2 linked regions of the Neorhizobium galegae genome follow. The protein of the gene in region 2 interacts with the protein of the main gene of each other region in a pairwise test. Links are inferred from orthologs where the notes say so. Each region holds a gene or a part of one and is shown on either strand. Other genes may lie near its edges.

Region 1 (9,069 bases), 310 kb from region 2 along the record:
AAGGTCGAGGCATTCAGTCCGTGATCCGCAATCGTCACCAGATAGGCGTCCAGCGCTGCGATCTGTTCACGCGTCGGCAGGCTGGCGTTCAGCATGGCGAGGATATCGGCGGACTGGGAAAGCGACGGGCTGGGCGCCACCGGCGTTTCTCCCTTCTGGAGCCTCAGCACGCCCGGCAGGAAGACGGCGGGAGCGGCCAGCAGTCGGAGCGTCGTTTCGAAATCTTCGCCGTCCGGCAACCGCGCGATCAGGGCGCGCATGGCATCGACTGGCGGCAGGTTCAGAAGCGCGGCATCTGCCCCGCGCACATGCGCAAAAACTTCGGCGCGGGCCTGACCGAGGCGCGCCTTGAGATCGGCCGCCGTGACGGAACGCTCCAGGAAACCATCCAGGAGCAGCGCTGCAGCGTCTTCATAGGTCGCGCGCTCGACGAGCAGGTCGAGAGATACGCCGCGAATGACGAGGCGGCCCGCTTCTCCGTCCACGTCCGAAAGCCGGGTTTCGGCGGCGATGACATCTTCAAGTCCGTTGTTTTTCATGGGTGTTTCTCCTTTACGTGAAGGATGATCGGACCTAGTCTTATTGACGTCAATCTTGATGCAATCGATCAATATGAACATGCTCTGGATCACCGCCGAAGAAGCGCTCTCCCGCCTCGGGACCAAACCGCAGACGCTTTATGCCAATGTCAGCCGCGGCCGCATCCGCGCGAAGCCGGATCCAGCCGATCCGCGCCGCAGCCTCTATCAGGCCGACGACGTCAAGCGCCTTTCGGAACGGCATGCGGGGCGGCGACAATCGGCGGCGGTGGCAGCGGACGCGATCCGCTGGGGCGATCCGGTCCTGCCGACGACAATCTCGACGATTTCCAACGAGCGGCTTTTCTATCGCGGCCGCGATGCTGTCGAGCTGTGCGAACATGCGAGGCTGGAAGAGGTCGCCGCACTTCTCTGGGATACGGAAAACGTTCTGGTTACGGCGGGCAGGGCAGGGCATAGCGGCTCCCCCCGCATGGCTGCGGCCTTTGCCGGGCTTGCCTGCCGCGTTATGATCGACCTGCCGGCTCTGCGGCGGAAACCCTTCATCCTGCGCGCCGAAGCAGCCGACGTGCTATCGACAATTGCCACGGCGCTTGCGCCTTGGCCGGAACCGCTGCCCCTGCATGAGCGGCTGGCGCTCGGCTGGCAGCGTCCCGATGCGGCCGAACCGATCCGCAGGGCACTGGTGCTGGCGGCCGAACATGAACTCAACGTTTCCGCCTTCGCGGCGCGCGTAACGGCGTCGTCGGGTGCCGCACTCTCCGCTGCGACGCTTTCGGGCCTTGCGACGCTGACGGGTCCGCGGCATGGCGGCGCCTGGACCAGCGTACCGGTGCTCGCGGAAAAGGCGGCGTCCGTCGGCGTGCGGGAGGCGATCCGCAGCATGTTATCCTCGGAAGGCGTCGTCAGGCCCTTCGGCCACCGGCTCTATCCGCATGGCGATCCGCGGGCACGGGCGCTGATGGCGAGTTTCGAGGCGCCGCCGCTCTACGCCTCACTTGCCGAGGCCGGGGAGGAACTGCTCGGCGAGCCGATCAACATCGATTTCGCACTGGCATCGCTTGCCGCGACCTTCCAGCTTCCGGAAGACGCACCGCTCGTGATCTTTGCGCTTTCGCGCACCGCCGGCTGGCTGGCGCATGCCATGGAGCAGGTCGAGAGCGGACACCTGATCCGGCCACGGGCGCGTTATGCGGGCCCCGGTAGCGAATCCGGTGCATAGCGTCCGTTAAAGGCCGGAGGCCTCCACGGCTGACATGACACCATCACAATAACTCCTTTATCCTGACGGGGAATCACGGGTGAACATGGACGATGTTGGGTAGTAATTTCAGCTTGAGTTTGAGCCTGTTCGTGGCACAGGGGCGCGAGCGCGACACGGCCGAGTTCTACAAGAACGTCTTCGGCGCCACGGAAACGAATTCCTATGAAATGCTGCGCCTCACGATGATCGAGCTGCAGCTCGGACCGATCGGCATCGTCGTCTGCGGATCGGATCCGGAACGGGAGGCCGCGCCTTCCTATCAGGGGCCTTACCATCCGAAAAACGACGGTGCCGTCAGCACGATCTTCCAGCTGACGGTGCCGGATGTCGAAAGCGTCGTCGAGGCGGCGTTCCAATTCGGCGGCATGATGCGTGACAGGATCCAGACGGACATGGACGGCCGGCAGGTGGCCTCGATCTTCGATCCTGCAGGCCATGTATGGGTGTTGACCGAACAGGAACCGGAAGAGGAATAGTCTCGCCTTGGCCGTTCGGCTCGATCAACGGATGTCGCGATAGGCAGCCAGTGCCCGGTCGCGGGCAAAAGCGTGATCGACGATCGGCTTCGGATAGGTCTTTCCGAGCTCGATGCCCGCCTTTTCCAGGACATGCTCTGGCGCTTCGAAAGGCTTGTGGACGTATTTGCGATCCAGTCTTGCCAATTCCGGTAGATATTCCCGGACGTAATCGCCATCCGGGTCGAATTTCTCGCCCTGCAGGACGGGGTTGAAGATCCGGAAAAACGGCGAGGCATCGGCGCCGGAACCCGCCACCCATTGCCAGCTGGCCGAATTGTTCGCCGGGTCGGCATCGACCAGCGTGTCGCGAAACCATCTTTCGCCCTTGCGCCAGTCGATCATCAGGTCCTTAATCAGGAAGGACGCGGTGATCATGCGGACGCGATTGTGCATGAAACCGGTGCGCCAGAGCTGGCGCATGCCGGCATCGACGATCGGATAGCCGGTCATGCCCATCGTCCAGGCGTGAAACTCCCCCGGGTCGTATCCCCATTTGAAGCGGTCGAACCTGTCGTCCCAGTTCCTGTCGTGAAGTTCGGGGAATTCGGTCAGCAGATTGTAGCAGAAGTCCCGCCAGGCGAGCTCGCGGCGGAAATGGGCAACATCCTCCGACGCCTTGGAGGGCAGGCCCCGGACGGCGTGCCAGATGCGAGCTGGCGAGACTTCGCCATGCGCCAGGTGTGGCGAGAGGAGGGACGTGGCATCGATCGACGGCAGATCGCGGCCGCGCTTGTAGTCGTGCAGCTCGCGATCGACGAAATCGCGCAGTTTCTCCTGTGCTCCTGCTTCACCCGGTACCCACATCTTTCCAAACTCCGCGGCCCAATCGGGTTTCGTCGGCAGCAAGGCCCAGTGATCGAGGTTTTCGGACGGCGGCAGGTGCTGGGGCGAGAGGATTTTCGTTGGCGTGTCGATGGGCTCGTGCGGCTCGCCCGCCTTCTGGAGCGCATTCCAGAATGGCGTAAACACCTTGAAGGCGTTTCCCGTACCGGTGCGGATGGATTTCGGCTCGTGCAGGAGCTGGCCGTGGAAGGCGCGGATAGCGATGTCGTGCTTTTTCAGCTCAATGGCGATGCCCCGGTCGAACAGCGTCCGCTCATAGGCGCGGTTGACGAAGACGGTTTTTGCATCGGCCTTGCGGGCGAGATCGGCGAGCACGTCCTCCGCCTTGCCGGAGATGAGGATGAGGTCACTGCCCAGAGACCTCAGCGATTCCTTGAGTGCTGCCAGCGAGTGGTGCAGCCACCAGGCCTGTGCGGCACCGAGCGGCCCGACGTTCAGGTGTGCCGGCTCGCGGATATAGACCGGGATGACCGGGCCTCCGGCCTCGATCGCAGCGTGCAGTGCCGGGTTGTCGTCGAGACGCAGATCCTTGCGGAACCAGAGGATGGCGGGGGCCGGCTTTTCAAGAGACACGGTCTTCTCCGTTCAGGGCATGGCTGCCCCAAGGTACGGATTTCGAAAAGGATCGGATCACCGTCAGGGGCGGATCAGCAGGATCGGGCAGGGGGCGCCGGCCGGCAGTTCCGGCGCGTGCGCCGGGCGGATGATGAGGCCGTCGGAATGGGCGAAGATCTTCATCATCGACGAGTCCTGCTTCTCGAACGCCTCGGCGACCAGATTGCCGTCGCGGTCCCTCGTCAACCTGGCGCGCAGATAATCCTGGCGCTGGTCGTTGGCTGCAAGCCTGTGTGCCATGATACCCTGCACCTCGCGGCGCCTTTCCGGCAGGCGAGCGAGCTTGCGGATCAGGGGTTCAAGGAAGAGCATGCTGGTGACAAGGCTTGCGACCGGATTGCCCGGCAGGCCGAGAACCTGCATTTCGCCGAGCGCGCCGACCATCAGCGGCTTGCCCGGCCGCATGGCGATGCGCCAGAAATCCAGTTCCATGCCGGATGCCTTCAGCGTCGATTGTACCAGATCATGATCGCCGACCGAGGCTCCACCAAGGGTCACCAGCACGTCGGCCTCGGCCGCACGGGCCTTGTCGATGGCTGCGGCGATATCTTCAGGCCGGTCGCGGACGATGCCGAGATCGAGGACCTCGCCGCCATTGTCGCGCACCAGGGCCGAAACGCCGAAGGTGTTGGAGGCGATGATCTGCGCTCTTCCGGGTGTGTCGCCGGGCGGAACAAGCTCGTCGCCGGTTGCCAGGATTGCCACGCGCGGACGACGGTAGACGGGAAGCGCCGCATGGTTCATTGCGGCGGCGACCGTCAGGTGCGAGAAGTCGAGCACCGCGCCAGACGGCAGGACCGCTTCGCCCTCGGCAAAATCCTGGCCGCGGGGGCGGACATGCCGGCCCTTCACCACTTCGAACTTGGTGCGAATCCGGTCGCCCTCGAGCTTTTCGGCATCTTCCTGGATGAGGATGGAGTCGGCGCCGTCCGGTACCGGGGCGCCGGTGAAGATGCGCGCAGTCTCGCCCTTGCCAACCGTGCCTTCGAAGGCGTGGCCGGCGGCGGCGGTACCGATCACGGTCAGTTCGGCCCCGATCGCCGGTGCGTCGGAAGCCTTGAGCGCATAGCCATCCATGGCAGACGCGTCGAAGGGAGGCTGGGTGAGGCGGGCAACGAGGTCCGTCGCAAGGACTCGGCCGTTCGCTTCGCCAAGAGCGACCGTCTCCACCGTGCCGATCGGATTGGCCTTGCCGAGCAGGCGGTTCTTCGCTTCGGAAACGGGCAGCAGCGCCATTTCTCAGTCCTCCGCGCGGTAGGTTCCGGATTTGCCCCCGGTCTTTTCGAGAAGGCGAATGCCGCCGATCTCCATGGCCCGGTCGACGGCCTTCGCCATGTCGTAGATCGTCAGGCAGGCGACCGAGGCGGCCGTCAGCGCTTCCATCTCGACGCCGGTCTTGCCGGTGAGTTTTGCGGTCGCGGTCACCCGCAGGCCCGGAAGGGTCTCGTCCTCGGTAATGTCCACGACCACCTTGGTGAGCATCAGCGGATGGCAGAGCGGAATGAGGTCGGAAGTCTTCTTGGCGGCCATGATGCCGGCCAGCCGCGCCGTGCCGATCACGTCGCCCTTCTTGGCATTGCCCTCGCGGATCGTCGCCAGCGTTTCCGGCAACATGCGGACATAACCTTCGGCGGTCGCCGAGCGGGTGGTCTCGGCCTTGTCGCCGACATCGACCATATGCGCCTCGCCGGAAGCGCCGATATGGGTGAGGCCGGTCATTATTCTGCCGCCTGGGCCGCAGCCTCGCCGGTCAAAAGAAGGCGGGTGGCGGCGGCCACATCGTCCTTGCGCATCAGGCTCTCTCCGACGAGGAAGGTGTTGATGCCGACCTTTTTCAGGCGCTGGCAGTCCTCGTTTGTAAAGATGCCGCTTTCGCCGACGAGCAGCCGGTCGGTCGGCACCATCGGCGCCAGCCGCTCGCTCGTTTCGAGGTTGAGCTCGAAGGTACGCAGATTGCGGTTATTGATGCCGATCAGCGGCGAGGGGAGTTTCAGCGCCCGCTCGGTTTCTTGCTCGTCGTGCACCTCGATCAGCGCGTCCATGCCGAGTTCGGCCGTAACATCGTAGAGCTCGCGCGCTTCGTCGTCGGAAAGCGAAGCCATGATCAGCAGGATGCAATCGGCGCCCCAGGCGCGCGCCTCGTGGATCTGGTAGGTCTCGAACATGAAATCCTTGCGCAGCGCCGGCAGCGAACAGGCGTTGCGGGCGGCGGTCAGGAATTCCGGCGCGCCCTGGAAGCTTGGCGCATCGGTAAGGACGGAGAGGCAAGTGGCGCCACCGGCTTCGTAGGCTGCTGCAAGCGAAGGCGGGTCGAAATCCAGGCGGATGAGGCCCTTGGACGGACTTGCCTTCTTGATCTCGGCGATCAGGCCGAAGCCACCGGTATCCTGCCTCGCCTTCAGCGCGCGATGAAAGCCGCGCGGGGAGGGCTGGTCCGCAGCGCGGGCCTTCAGCTCCGCAAGCGGTACGCTCGCCTTGGCAGCGGCGATCTCTTCGCGCTTGTAGGCTTCGATCTTCTTGAGGATATCCGTCATGGCCTCAATCCTTTTCGTTCGAGACGGCAACCAGGCGGTCGAGAGCTGCCGCCGCTTCGCCGCCATCCAGCGAACGGGTGGCAAGCCTCATGCCGTCGGCGATTGTCTCCGCCTTGCCGGCGACGACCAGCGCGGCAGCCGCATTGCAGAGCGAAATATCGCGATAGGCATTTTTGGCACCGCCGAGCACGCTCCGCAAGGCAGCGGCATTGTGAACACCATCGCCGCCCTTGAGCTCGTCGAGCGTTGCGGGCTGGACACCGAAATCCATCGGCGTCAGCTCGAAGGAGCGGATCTTGCCGTCTTCCAGAGCCGTCACCTGGGTAACGCCCGTGGTGGTGATCTCGTCCATGCCGTCGCCGTGGACGATCCAGACCGTCTCCGAACCGAGATCGCGCAGGACCTCGGCGATAGGCCCCAGCCATTTCGGCGCGAAGACGCCGAGAAGCTGGCGTTTGGCGCCGGCGGGGTTTGAAAGCGGGCCGAGCAGATTGAAGATCGTACGCGTGCCGAGCTCGACGCGGCTCGGACCCACATGGCGCATCGCCGCGTGATGCATCGAGGCGAACATGAAGCCGATACCGGCCTGGCTGATGCAGCGCGAGATCAGGTCCGGCCCAATGTCCAGGTTGACGCCCAGGACGCCAAGCGTATCGGCCGTGCCGGATTTCGAGCTCTGCGCCCGGTTGCCGTGCTTGGCGACCGGAACGCCACAGCCGGCGACGATCAGCGAGGCGAGGGTGGAGATGTTATAGGTGCCGAGGCCATCGCCGCCGGTACCGACGATGTCGATGGCATCGGCAGGGCCGGAGACGGGCAGCATCTTCGATCGCATGGTTTCGACCGCGCCGGTGATCTCGGCAACCGTCTCGCCGCGCACGCGCAGCGCCATCAGGAAGCCGCCGATCTGCGACGGCGTCGCTTCGCCGGACATCAGGATGTCGAAAGCGCCTCGCGCCTCTTCGTGACTGAGGCTCTCGCCATTGGCAACCTTGGCAAGCAGGGGTTTCAGCTCAGGCATGGTCGGCCGTCCCTCTGGTTTACTGCAGCATGGCCTGGTCGACCACGGTCTGATTAACGGACACGCCGTAGCTGGTCTTCAGACTGTTGACCATCTGATCGAGCATGTCGTCGCCGGCAGCGTTCGCCATCTGCTGCAGCTGCTGGTCGCCGGAAACCGCATCCGTCGTTGCCTGGTCGACGGCGGCTACCTTCATCAGAAGGCGGCTTTCACCGTCGGAACCGATCGCGGTCGCTGTCATATTGACCGGGCCGGAAAAGGCCGCCGAAATCGCCTCGTTGCCGAAGATCGCATCCTCGGCGCCACGGCGCAGGCCCTGCTTGTTTTCGACCGCTACGCCAAGTTCGGTGGCGATGGCTGCAAGCGTCTCGCCCTTGTCGAGGCGGCCCTTGAGTTCGGTCGCGCGGGCGGTGAGCGACTGGCGCTGCTGTTCGGCGGTCCAGTCGGCAACGGCCTTTTCGCGTACGTCGGCGAGCGGCCGGTCGCGCTCGGGCACGATGTTGCGCACCTCGAACCAGACATAACCATCATTGCCGAGGTTGACCGGAATGGTGTCGGCGCCCGGCTCGGTACGGAAAACATCGCCGAGCAGCGCGGTGGAAGCCGGCAGTTCAGTGATGCGCTGCTCCTTCTCGTCGCGGCCGGAGGCATCGGACGTCACGGTGACAGCCTTGAGATTGAGCGCCTTGGCAGTCTCCTCGAGCGAGGTGCCGCCGCTGCGCATGTCCTCGAAACGGTCGTGAACGCTCAGGACTTCCTGGGATGCGGAAGAGACGGCAAGCCGCTTGCGGATGTCTTCCTTGACCTCGTCGAACGAACGCGTCGTCTCCGGGCGGATATTGGTGACGCGCAGGATGACCGGGCCGAAGGTGCCGTCGATGACCGGCGTCGTTCCGCCGCTGGCAGCAACCTTGAAGGCCGGATCGACAAAGGCCGGATCGGGCACATTCTCCCTGGTGAAATCGCCGAGCAGAACGTCCGTCGCCGTCTTGCCCTGATCCTTGATGATCTGGTCGAACGTGGCAGTACCGTCCTTCAGCTGCGTTGCGGCGGCCTGCGCCATTTCCTTGTTGGGGAAGGGGAGCTGCTCGATCGTGCGCGTTTCGTGCGTCTTGAAGCTGTCCTTGCGCTTGTCATATTCGGCGCGCGCGGCTTCGTCGGTGATCGAAGATGCGTCGGCGATATCGCCCGGCTGCAGCTTCACATAGGTGAAGGTGCGGTATTCCGGTGCGCGGTAACGGGTCTTCACGCCCTCGAACCAGGCGGCGAGTACATCGTTTGCCGGCGCCTTCACCGGATCGATATTGGCGTTGGACAGCAGGACGTAGTCGATCGTGCGGGTCTCGTCGCGATAGCTCTTCAAGGCATCGACCAGCACTTTCGGCGGCTGGAAGCCGTCCGAAACCGCCTCGACGATCTGGCTGCGGACCGCGACCTTGCTGCGCTCCTTGATGTAATCGTCCTCCCGAATGCCGGCATTGCGCAGGCGGGAGGTGAAGAGGTTGCGGTCGAACTGGCCGTTGACGCCCTTGAAGGCAGGGTCCTCGGCGATCAGGTTGGCGAGGCGGTCTTCCGAAAGGCCGAGGTTCATGTCGTCGGAAAGCTGATCGAGCGCGGCGCCGGCTGCGAGCTGTGTGAACACCTCGTTCTGGATGCCGAAGGCGCGGGCCTGCTCGGCCGTCAGCTGTGTCCCGAACTGGCGGCTGAGATTGGCGATCTGCCGCTGATAGGCGAG
Region 2 (9,150 bases):
GTGATCGTCACCTTGACGCCGAAGGCGATCTCGTCGCCCCAGCCGGCCTCGCCGCAGGCAACGATGCTACCGGAACCGAAGAGTGAAAAAAGCCCGACAGGCCCGCAAAGCGGGTCAAGCGCCGAAAAGAGGGCGGAAAAGAATCCGCTCATAAGGTCGTTTTCCCCTGCGGCCTTTTTGTCTGCCGCTTTTGTCTTGTGTTGACGCCATTAAAAAGAAAAACGGCGGAAGGGCAAGCCTCCCGCCGCGCGGTAACCGGGTTCTCCGGTCGATTACTGGCCGTAGGCGTCGAAATCGAAATACTTGTCGTTGATGGCCTTGTACTTGCCGTTGGCGCGGATCGCGACGATCGCGGCCGAGAACTTGTCGGCGAGCGCCGTTTCGCCCTTGCGGACCGCAATGCCCGCACCTTCGCCGTTGATCTCGACGTCGATCGGCAGCGGCGACAGGATCTTGCAGCACTTGCCGGCATCCGACTTGATCCACTGCGACAGCACGACGATATCGTCAATGACGGCATCGATGCGGCCATTGGTGATGTCGAGCTTGTATTCGTCAGCTGTGGGATACAGCTTCAGCTCCGAGTCGGGCATATGCTTTTCGGCATAGTTCGAATGGGTGGTGGAGCCCTGCGCGCCGATCGTCTTGCCCTTGAGGCCGGCGGCGGTCGCTTCCTTGATCGGCGAATCCTTCGGGACGGCGATGGCCGGCGGCGTGTTGTAATACTTCTTCGAGAAGGCGACCTGCTCCTTCCGCTCGGGGGTGATCGACATGGAAGCAACGATCGCATCGAATTTCTTCGACTGCAGCGCCGGAATGATGCCGTCCCAGTCATTGGTGACGAAGGTGCAAGTGACCTTCATCTCGTCGCAAAGCGCCTTGGCGATATCGACGTCGAAGCCGGTGAGCTGACCGTTGGCTTCCAGGTTGTTGAAGGGCGGGTAGGCGCCTTCGGTGCCGATCACGAGTTTCTCCTGCGCCATCGCCGAACCGGCGAAAAGCGACAGGGCGGCGATCGAGGCGGCAGCAAGGAATCGGGTGGAAATGTTCATGTTGATCCTCTCTGTTGGCAACCTGCGGTGTTGGTCTTTTTCGGCCGCAGGGAGACGGGGCACGCATACAGGCGGGCTCCGAGTGGATTTTTAGATACCTGCTCGGGAAAAATTGCAACGGCATTTTACGTGCACGTCTGGTAGCCATCAGCTGATGAACAACACATTCATGCGAGGTTCAGGCCATCCGCAACAGGCTGCAACGGAACCATTTTGGTGCAATTCAGTTGAGCCGCCGCGTAAGTCTGCCGAAAAAGGCAATAAAGGACGCGCATGAAAGGGATGACACCCTAGAAGAGGAAATGTCCATGTCGAAAAAATTCAGACTGTTCGCCAGTGTCGCAGCACCTTTCGTGTCGCTGCCGCTGATGCTTCAGCCGGCCGGTGCTGTCCCCCTGAAACCCGCTATGGAGACGAGACCCGCCGTTGAGGCCGCCCGGATGCAGGGCGTCGTCGAAGTCCAGCAGCAGATCATCGTCCCTCCGGAAGGGCAGGAAGGCGAGGGGCGTCCGCGCCGCAAGCCGCAGCAGGAGAAGCAGCAGGAGAAGCAGCAGGCCCCGGCCGAACGGCCGCAGGCCCCGCCCCAGGCCCAGCAGCAGGAACAGCCGCAGCGCCAGCGCAAGGCCGAGCCGGAAGCCGCCCCCCGTGAGGCCGCTCCGCGCGAAGCTGCACCTCGCCAGGTGCCGCAGGCCGAGCGTCCGGCAGCCGAGGCGCCCGCGCAGGAACGTCCGCGCCGTCAGCAGCAGGAGACCGGTCAGGGGCAAGGCGGAAACGACGCCCAGCCGCGCCGCCAGCGCGAACAGGCGACACCCCAGACCGAGCAGCCGGCTGCAAAGGAGGCCCAGCAGCCGAAGGCAGCTCCCGCAGAAAAGCAGGCCGAAACGCCGAAGCCGGAACGGCCAGCAACCAATCGCGCCGCTACCCCGGAAGCAGCACCCGAGGCTCCCGTGCGCCGCGACGCCCAGCAGCCGAAAGCTGCGCCGGCCGAGAAGCAGGCCGAAACCCCCAAGCCGCAGCCACCTGCCACCAATCGTGCCGCGACGCCGGAAGCGACACCTGAAAAGCCGGCCAGCGGCAATGCCCAGCAGCCCAAGGCAGCTCCCGCTGAAAAGCAGGCCGAAACACCAAAGCCGACACAGCCACCGGCTACCGATCGCGCCACGGCTCCGGGAGCAGCACCTGAAAATCCGGCTCGCGGCAATGCAACCGGCCAGGCGCCGGGTCAGGTCCCCGGACAGGCTCCGGGCACCGGAACCGCGCAGGACAGGCGCAACCAGCAGCCGCCGGTAAATGGCCAGGCCGCTCCGGGCCAGCCGCCTGCCGGAGAGACGCCGCGCCGTCAGACCACCGAAGGACAGCCAGCGGCGCCTACGGGCCAGCAGGTGCCGGGCCAGCCGCAAGGCCAGCAGGCAACTGGAGCACCGGCCACCCAGCCGACCGCGCCCCAGACGGCGACCACGCCTCAGCAGGTCGAACGCGCCAAGGAGCTTGCGAAGGATCCGGCCGCGGCCAAGAGCGGCGAGCAGGTCGTACTGCCCGTTCAGAACGGTGCCGCCGTGCTCGACAGCGCCAAGGAGGCGCCTTCTGCACGTCCGCCGCGGGATGGAGAGCGTCCGCGCCGTCAAGCTCCGCAGCAGGCCGACCAGCAGCAGCAGCTTGCACCGCCGAAATCCGATGCCGAGGCCCAGAGCGGCACCCGCGCCACCCGCGAGCAGCAGCAGGAGTTTCGCCAGCTGTCCGAAGAGCGTGGCCAGCGCCTCGACCGTCGGCCGGATTTCGACCGCCCCCAGGGCTGGGACTTCCGCGACACTGCCGGCCGGGACGGGAATCGGGACCGCAACGGTCGTGATCGCGACCGGGATGGCGGCCGTGTGATCATCTCGATCGACAACCAATCCGTCGTTCGTCATGACGACAGTCGTCGTTTCTACAACGATCGCGACCGGGCGCCGCAATACGAGCAGCTCCGCGACGGCCGGGTACGTGAGGTCATCGTGCGCGACGACGGCACGCGGATCGTCACCGTCCGCAACAGCTATGGCGAGATCGTCCAGCGCTCGCGTATCGTCAGGGGCGGCGAGGAATACGTCCTCTATTATTCGCCGGAGCTGATGGATAACCGCCGCGGCCGCGACTACGTCTGGCGCGATCCGGGCGACGACCTGCCGCCGATGCGGCTGAGCGTACCGCTCGACAACTACATCATCGACACCTCGACCGAGCCGGACCGGGATTATTACGAGTTCCTGGAACAGCCGCCGGTCGAGCGGGTCGAGCGGGTCTATTCGATGGACGAAGTGCGCTACTCCGCCCGCATCCGGGACAAGGTGCCGCGTATCGACCTGGATACGGTCACGTTTGCCACCGGCAGTGCCGAAATCCCGATGAACCAGGCGAGTTCGCTGCGCAAGGTCGCCGACGCGATCAGCAAGGTTCTGAAGCGGGATCCTTCCGAAACCTTCCTGATCGAAGGTCATACGGATGCCGTCGGTGCCGACGACAGCAATCTCGTCCTCTCCGACGAACGCGCCGAAAGCGTTGCCCGGGTGCTGACCGACGCATTCGGCATCCCGCCGGAAAACCTGGCGACGCAGGGTTACGGCGAACGTTACCTCAAGGTCCGCACCGACGGTCCGCAGCAGGAAAACCGCCGCGTCACCGTGCGCCGCATCACCCCGCTGGTCAAACCGGTCGCGGCGAACCAGTAAACGGTTTCGGGTACCTCAAGCCAAGCCGCCGGATCGATCCGGCGGCTTTTTATTTGTCGGGAAGCCCCGTCAGCTCGGCGATGAAATCGGCAATCGCGTTCGTATCGTCGAGGTCGAAGACCGGGATTGTGGCATCCGGGACCGGATGGTCTGCGGCGATGGCGACGATGTGGGGATCGCTGGGCGCCAGCGGTTCGCGGTTGCTCGCGTCGAGGCGGCGGGCCTCGATCTTCGGGACAGGTTCGCGTTTGTAGCCCTCGATCAACACCAGATCGCAGGGGGCAAGGCGGGAGAGGATTTCCTCGAAGCTCGGCTCCGGCGCACCGCGCAACTCGTGCATGATCGCAAAGCGGGTACCGGAAACGATCGCCACCTCGTGAGCGCCGGCGGCGCGGTGGCGGAAGGAATCGGCCCCCACCTTGTCGATGTCGAAATCGTGGTGCGCGTGCTTGATCGTCGAGATCGCGTAGCCGCGGCGGGTGAATTCCGCCACCAGCCGCACCGCCAGGCCCGTCTTGCCGGAATTTTTCCAGCCGGAAATGCCGAAGACGCGGGGAGGGCTCATGAAAGCTCCTCGGCGTAACGACGCGCCTCTTGAAGATCCTCGGGCGTGTTGATGTTGAAGAAGGGATCGAGCAGCCCTTGCTGCGTCTCGACCATCGGGAATTCGACGGTCACCGTATGGTGATGATCCAGGAGCGCCTTGATCCGACGGTTGTCCGGATCGGAGAGCCAGGTTTGCAGATCGCCGGCGATGGAAATCGGCCAGAGCCCGAAGACCGGATGATCGCGGCCGTCGGAGGCGGCGATGACGATCGCGTTCGGATCGTCCGCCTCAGCCTCGAGCCGGCGCACGAGATCGGCGGGCACAAAGGGGCTGTCGGAGGGGACGGTGAGGAGATGGGTTGCTTGAACGCCGCGGGCCTGGATGTCATGCAGGCCGGCGAGCACGCCGGCAAGCGGGCCGATCTGGCCGGGAACCAGGTCCGGCAGCAGGCGCAAGCCGAGCGGATTGGGAAACTCCATGGGCGCGTTGAGGGTGATTTCCGAGATCTGGGGCAGGAGCCGCCGCACCACATGGCCGAGGATCGTATCGCCGCCGATGGTGAGAAAGGCCTTGTCGGTGCCCATGCGGCTCGATTTGCCGCCGGCAAGGACGAGGCCCGGAGGCCGGATGGGAGGAGCGGCGGGCGTGGTCATCAGTCCTCGTCCTTCGTCGGGATCGCGCCTTCGCGGCGGTCGATCTGCCGGACATAGGCGGTGGCGACGAGCGCCAGGATGGTCGTGACGCCCATGACGACGAGAAGCGGCATGGCGCCACTCTCTTCCTTGAGCAACGCCGCGGCAAGTGTCGACAGCGCGGCGCCGCCGCCCACGGTGATCGCGCCGCCGAGGCCGGAAGCGGAGCCGGCGAGGTGCGGCCGCACGCTGACGATGCCGGCATTCGAGCTCGGCAGGGTGAGGCCGTTGCCGACGCCGGTCAGCGCCAGGGGCCCGAAGAAGGCGAGCGGCCAGGGCGCTTCCGCGACAAGGAACCCGGCGGTGATGAGAACGCCGACAAGGCTGACCAGGCTGCCGGAGATCATCATGGTCATCGTGCCGAATTGGCGGGTATAGCGGCCTGAAATGAAGTTGCCGATCATGTAGCCGGCCGCGATCAGGAAGAACTGCACGCCGAGCATGGTGGGCGACAGATGATAGATCGCCGTGCCGACGAAGGGCGCGCCGCCGAGGAACGAGAAGAACACGCCCGACGAGAAGGTCGACGTAAACGTATAGCCCCAGAAACGCCGCGAGCGGAAAAGGTCCGGCCAGCTGCGGAATTGGGCGGTGAAGCTGGCGGCCGGCGCGTGGTTCGTTTCGCCGAGATCGGTGAGGACGAGCGTCAGGGTCAACAGGCCGAGGCCGAGCATCAACGCGAAATTCGCCTCCCAGCCGAACATGTCGTTGAGCGCGCCGCCGATCGTCGGGCTGATCATCGGCACCAACGACATGCCCATGGTCACATAGGCGATCATCGAGGCGGCGCTCTCCATCGGCACCGTATCGCGGATAATCGCGCGCGGCAGGACGAAACCCGCGACCACCGCGGTCTGCAGCAGCCTTCCGATCATGAAGACGGTGACGTTTGCGGCCATCAGGCAGATCACCGTGCCGACCAGCATGATCAGGATGCTGCCGATCATCACGCGGCGGCGGCCGAACAGGTCGGAAAGCGGACCGAGCACCAGCTGCAGCAAGGCGGTGCCGGCGATATAACCGGAGACGGCGAGCTGCATGACGGCATAGTCGGTGCCGAAATGGGTCGCCATGGCGGAAAGCGACGGCAGGAAGACATTGAGCGAGAGGGCGGCAAGTCCGGCGCAGACGACAAGCGTCAGGATATGGGGCGGGGTTCGTCTATCCAGAAATCGGCTTTGCTGCACGTCGTCTTGTCCTTTCACGCCTGCCTTTCGGCCCTTCCACCTAGGCCCCTCCACTCCGGCTCTTCCTCAGGCCGGCGGGGCGGCAACTGCCTTGTCGGTGGCAATGCCCTGCCGCTTGCGTTCGCGATAGAAGGTATAAAGCCCGGAACCGATAACGACTGCCGCGCCCACGAGCATATAGGCGTCCGGACGTTCGCCGAAGGCGAAAATGCCGATGACCAGGGCCCAGAGCAGGCTGGTATAGCGGAAGGGCGCGATGAAGGAGATTTCCCCCGTTCGCATCCCCTGGATGACCGCCTGGTAGCCCGCGAACACCAGCACGGACGCAATTGCCAGATGTCCCAGCGCATAGCCGCTGACCGGCTGCCAGCCGCCCATCGGCACGATCAGGATCGCCCCGAGAACCGTATTGGCGAGGGACGTGAAGAACGTCAGCGTCAACGAAGGGATGTCTGCCTGGATGCGCTTGGTGGTGAGATCGCGGCATGCCGTGCAGCAGCAGGCGATGACGGCGAGCAGGGCTGCCGGCGTGAAGCCTTCCGGGCCCGGGCGAATGATGATGAGCACGCCGAGGAAACCGACGCCGATCGCCGTCCAGCGTCGCCAGCCGACCGGCTCGCCCAGGAAAAGCGCCGCCCCCAACGTCACGGCAAGCGGCAGCGCCTGCATGATCGACGACATGGCGGCAAATTCAATATGGGCAAGTGCCGAGAGGAAGGTCAGGGTGGCGCCAAGCTCGAATAAGGTGCGCAGTAGCACCAGCGGATGCATGACCGCCTTGGCCGACAGGGTCACGCCCATGTAGCGTGCCACGCAGTAGATCAGCACCGTCGCCATGACGCCGCGCACGGCCACGATCTGGGGGATGCTGAGCTCCGAGGTGACCGACTTGACCAGCGCATCGTTGCAGGTGAAAGCCGCCATGGCGAGCGACATGAACAACGCGCCCCGCGAATTTTCAGACCATGCCATCTGCGAGATTCCTCCGGTACCGGGTCTCTTAAAGCAACGGCTTACGCGTCACCAGCCCGATTGCCTCCCGGGCGGTACTCTTTTGGGTAGCGGCGGGAAATTCCGATATCCGATACAGTGTAATAAAACGAAATGTAAGGGTCCCGAATTAACCCTTGTTCAACCGAATTTGACGATTCTGAACCCATTCATTCCCGCATGAAGCTGGGATCGTGCCGTTGCCGTTCGCGATGCCGCAGACGCGAAAGCCGCATCTGGTTTGAACTTGGGGGGAAAATGTCTTTCATCGATCGTCTTCTTCAGAGCCGCAGGATCGTCACCAAGGTCCTTCTTTTCGTCATCCCGCTGGTCCTTTTGATCGCCGGGGTCGGCCTTGCGGGTTATTATACGGCCAGCATGCTGAACGGTCATATGACGGTGACGCGGGCGACGATCGAGAACATCGGCGATTTCGAAAATCTCCAGGCGGTTCTCCAGGAATTCAATGGCAAGCCCGACAATGCGTCGCTTGCGGCCCTGAAGTCGGCCATCGACAAGCAGGAGAGCGGCGTCCGCGTGCTCGGCGGGCTGCTCGTGACGGCCGGGGACCGCGAGCGCATCGCCGTGGTGACCGGGCTTGCGCCCAAGATGCGCGCCGATACGGACGTGCTCTGGAAGATAAAGCAGAGGCGCGACGAAAACGCCGCAGCGCTCGACGACAGCATCGACAATGTCCGCACCGTTGCGACAGGGGTTTCCGATCAGGTTGCCAACGTCCGCAAGCAGTTCGAAGGCAAGGAAAAGTTCGCCAAGGGCATGGTTCTGGAAGCCTATGCCTACAAGGCGATCGCCGAACAGATCGGCGAGCTTCGCAATTCCGTCAAGGAGACCGGTACCGACGACGGCGCGATCGGCACCGCCGACATGTATCTCGGCATTCTGGACAAGACCTTCCAGGAGGTTCAGGCCTTCCTCACCCCGAACGGCATCAAGCAGCTGAAGCCGATCAACGACGCGATCGGTGCTCTTGCCGCCACCATCAAGGGCAATCAGGACGTTCCGGAAAAGGCGAGGGCGGTGCGCGACACTGTCGCCGGAATGGAGAAATTCCAGGCCAAGATGGAAGCGGAAGTCACCAGCAAGGCCGGCAATGCGGCCAGCCGTTTCGCCAACATCGAAGGTGAGGTTGCCAGCCTGCGCACGCTCCTCGACCGCAGTGCCGAATCGCTGCGCCTGATCGACGCCATGCAGCTCTACGTCGAGCGGTTGCGCGCCAACCAGACGGAGGAGGCGCGCAAGGTCGTCCTCGACGTCATGGCAAAGCTGAAGGCTGCCAGTGCGGAAGTTTCCGAACTTGCCAGAAATCCGGCAATGCGCGAGTTCTCGACGACGCTTCAGCCCCGCCTGAAATCGATCGAGGAGGATACCGCCAAGCTTCTGTCCATCGCCGCCGACTGGAAAAAGGCGCGCGCCGCCGCCGGCGAAACTCTGACGGGCGGCATGGCCGGCCTCAAGAATTTCGTGGCCCAGGCCCAGGAGGTCGGCAAGGAAGACAGCGAACGTTCCGCCCAGTTTTCGCTCATCGCCATGGTGGTCGGCACGCTGCTTGCCATTGCCGGCGGCCTGATGCTGGTGGAAACGCTGCGCGGCCCGCTGCGTCGCGTCACCGAAGTGATGAAGCGGCTCGCTGACGGCGATCTCGAGGTCAAGATCGAAGGCCGCGAACGTGGCGACGAAATCGGCGACATGGTTCGCTCGGTCACCGTCTTTCGCGATGCCGCAGTCGAAAACGTCCGTCTCGAGCAGGATGCCGCGGCAGCCCGCGAGCTCTCGACCGCCGAGTCCGAGCGCCGCGCCTCCGAGCGTGCCCGCATTGCCGGCGAGCAGCGCCAGGCGCTGACCGCACTCAACGACATGCTCGGCAAACTTGCCGAGGGCGACCTCGAGCGCAGCATGGACGAAAACCTGCCGGAAGACTTCATCGAGATGGCGCGTACCTACAACCAGGCTGTC

The links.
Region 1: the proteins of mobA (region 2) and glp interact in binary tests that used the Escherichia coli proteins (3 or more experiments, as listed by UniProt). The link is inferred for Neorhizobium galegae from one-to-one orthologs.

Annotation. Positions count from the first base shown.
Region 1 is NZ_CP090095.1:2,341,211-2,350,279, forward strand. The notes cover bases 2,909-5,826. They hold glp (gephyrin-like molybdotransferase Glp), read right to left. Parts: upstream 5,016-5,826; coding sequence 3,801-5,015; downstream 2,909-3,800. Other genes in these bases: LZK81_RS11745 (cryptochrome/photolyase family protein), read right to left, coding at 2,909-3,737; moaC (cyclic pyranopterin monophosphate synthase MoaC), read right to left, coding at 5,019-5,498; trpC (indole-3-glycerol phosphate synthase TrpC), read right to left, coding at 5,498-5,826. In the rest of the region: LZK81_RS11730 (citrate synthase/methylcitrate synthase), read right to left, coding at 1-539; LZK81_RS11735 (citrate synthase), read left to right, coding at 619-1,761; LZK81_RS11740 (VOC family protein), read left to right, coding at 1,875-2,279; more of LZK81_RS11745, read right to left, coding at 2,304-2,908; more of trpC, read right to left, coding at 5,827-6,313; trpD (anthranilate phosphoribosyltransferase), read right to left, coding at 6,318-7,334; LZK81_RS11770 (peptidylprolyl isomerase), read right to left, coding at 7,354-9,069. UniProt on the Escherichia coli protein: Catalyzes the insertion of molybdate into adenylated molybdopterin with the concomitant release of AMP.
Region 2 is NZ_CP090095.1:2,030,715-2,039,864, forward strand. What follows is about bases 3,142-6,140. They hold mobA (molybdenum cofactor guanylyltransferase MobA), read right to left. Parts: upstream 4,961-6,140; coding sequence 4,322-4,960; downstream 3,142-4,321. Other genes in these bases: LZK81_RS10215 (OmpA family protein), read left to right, coding at 3,142-3,760; mobB (molybdopterin-guanine dinucleotide biosynthesis protein B), read right to left, coding at 3,810-4,325; LZK81_RS10230 (multidrug effflux MFS transporter), read right to left, coding at 4,960-6,140. Outside these bases: LZK81_RS10205 (ABC transporter permease), read right to left, coding at 1-152; LZK81_RS10210 (ABC transporter substrate-binding protein), read right to left, coding at 273-1,052; more of LZK81_RS10215, read left to right, coding at 1,361-3,141; more of LZK81_RS10230, read right to left, coding at 6,141-6,186; LZK81_RS10235 (DMT family transporter), read right to left, coding at 6,253-7,158; LZK81_RS10240 (methyl-accepting chemotaxis protein), read left to right, coding at 7,435-9,150. UniProt on the Escherichia coli protein: Transfers a GMP moiety from GTP to Mo-molybdopterin (Mo-MPT) cofactor (Moco or molybdenum cofactor) to form Mo-molybdopterin guanine dinucleotide (Mo-MGD) cofactor.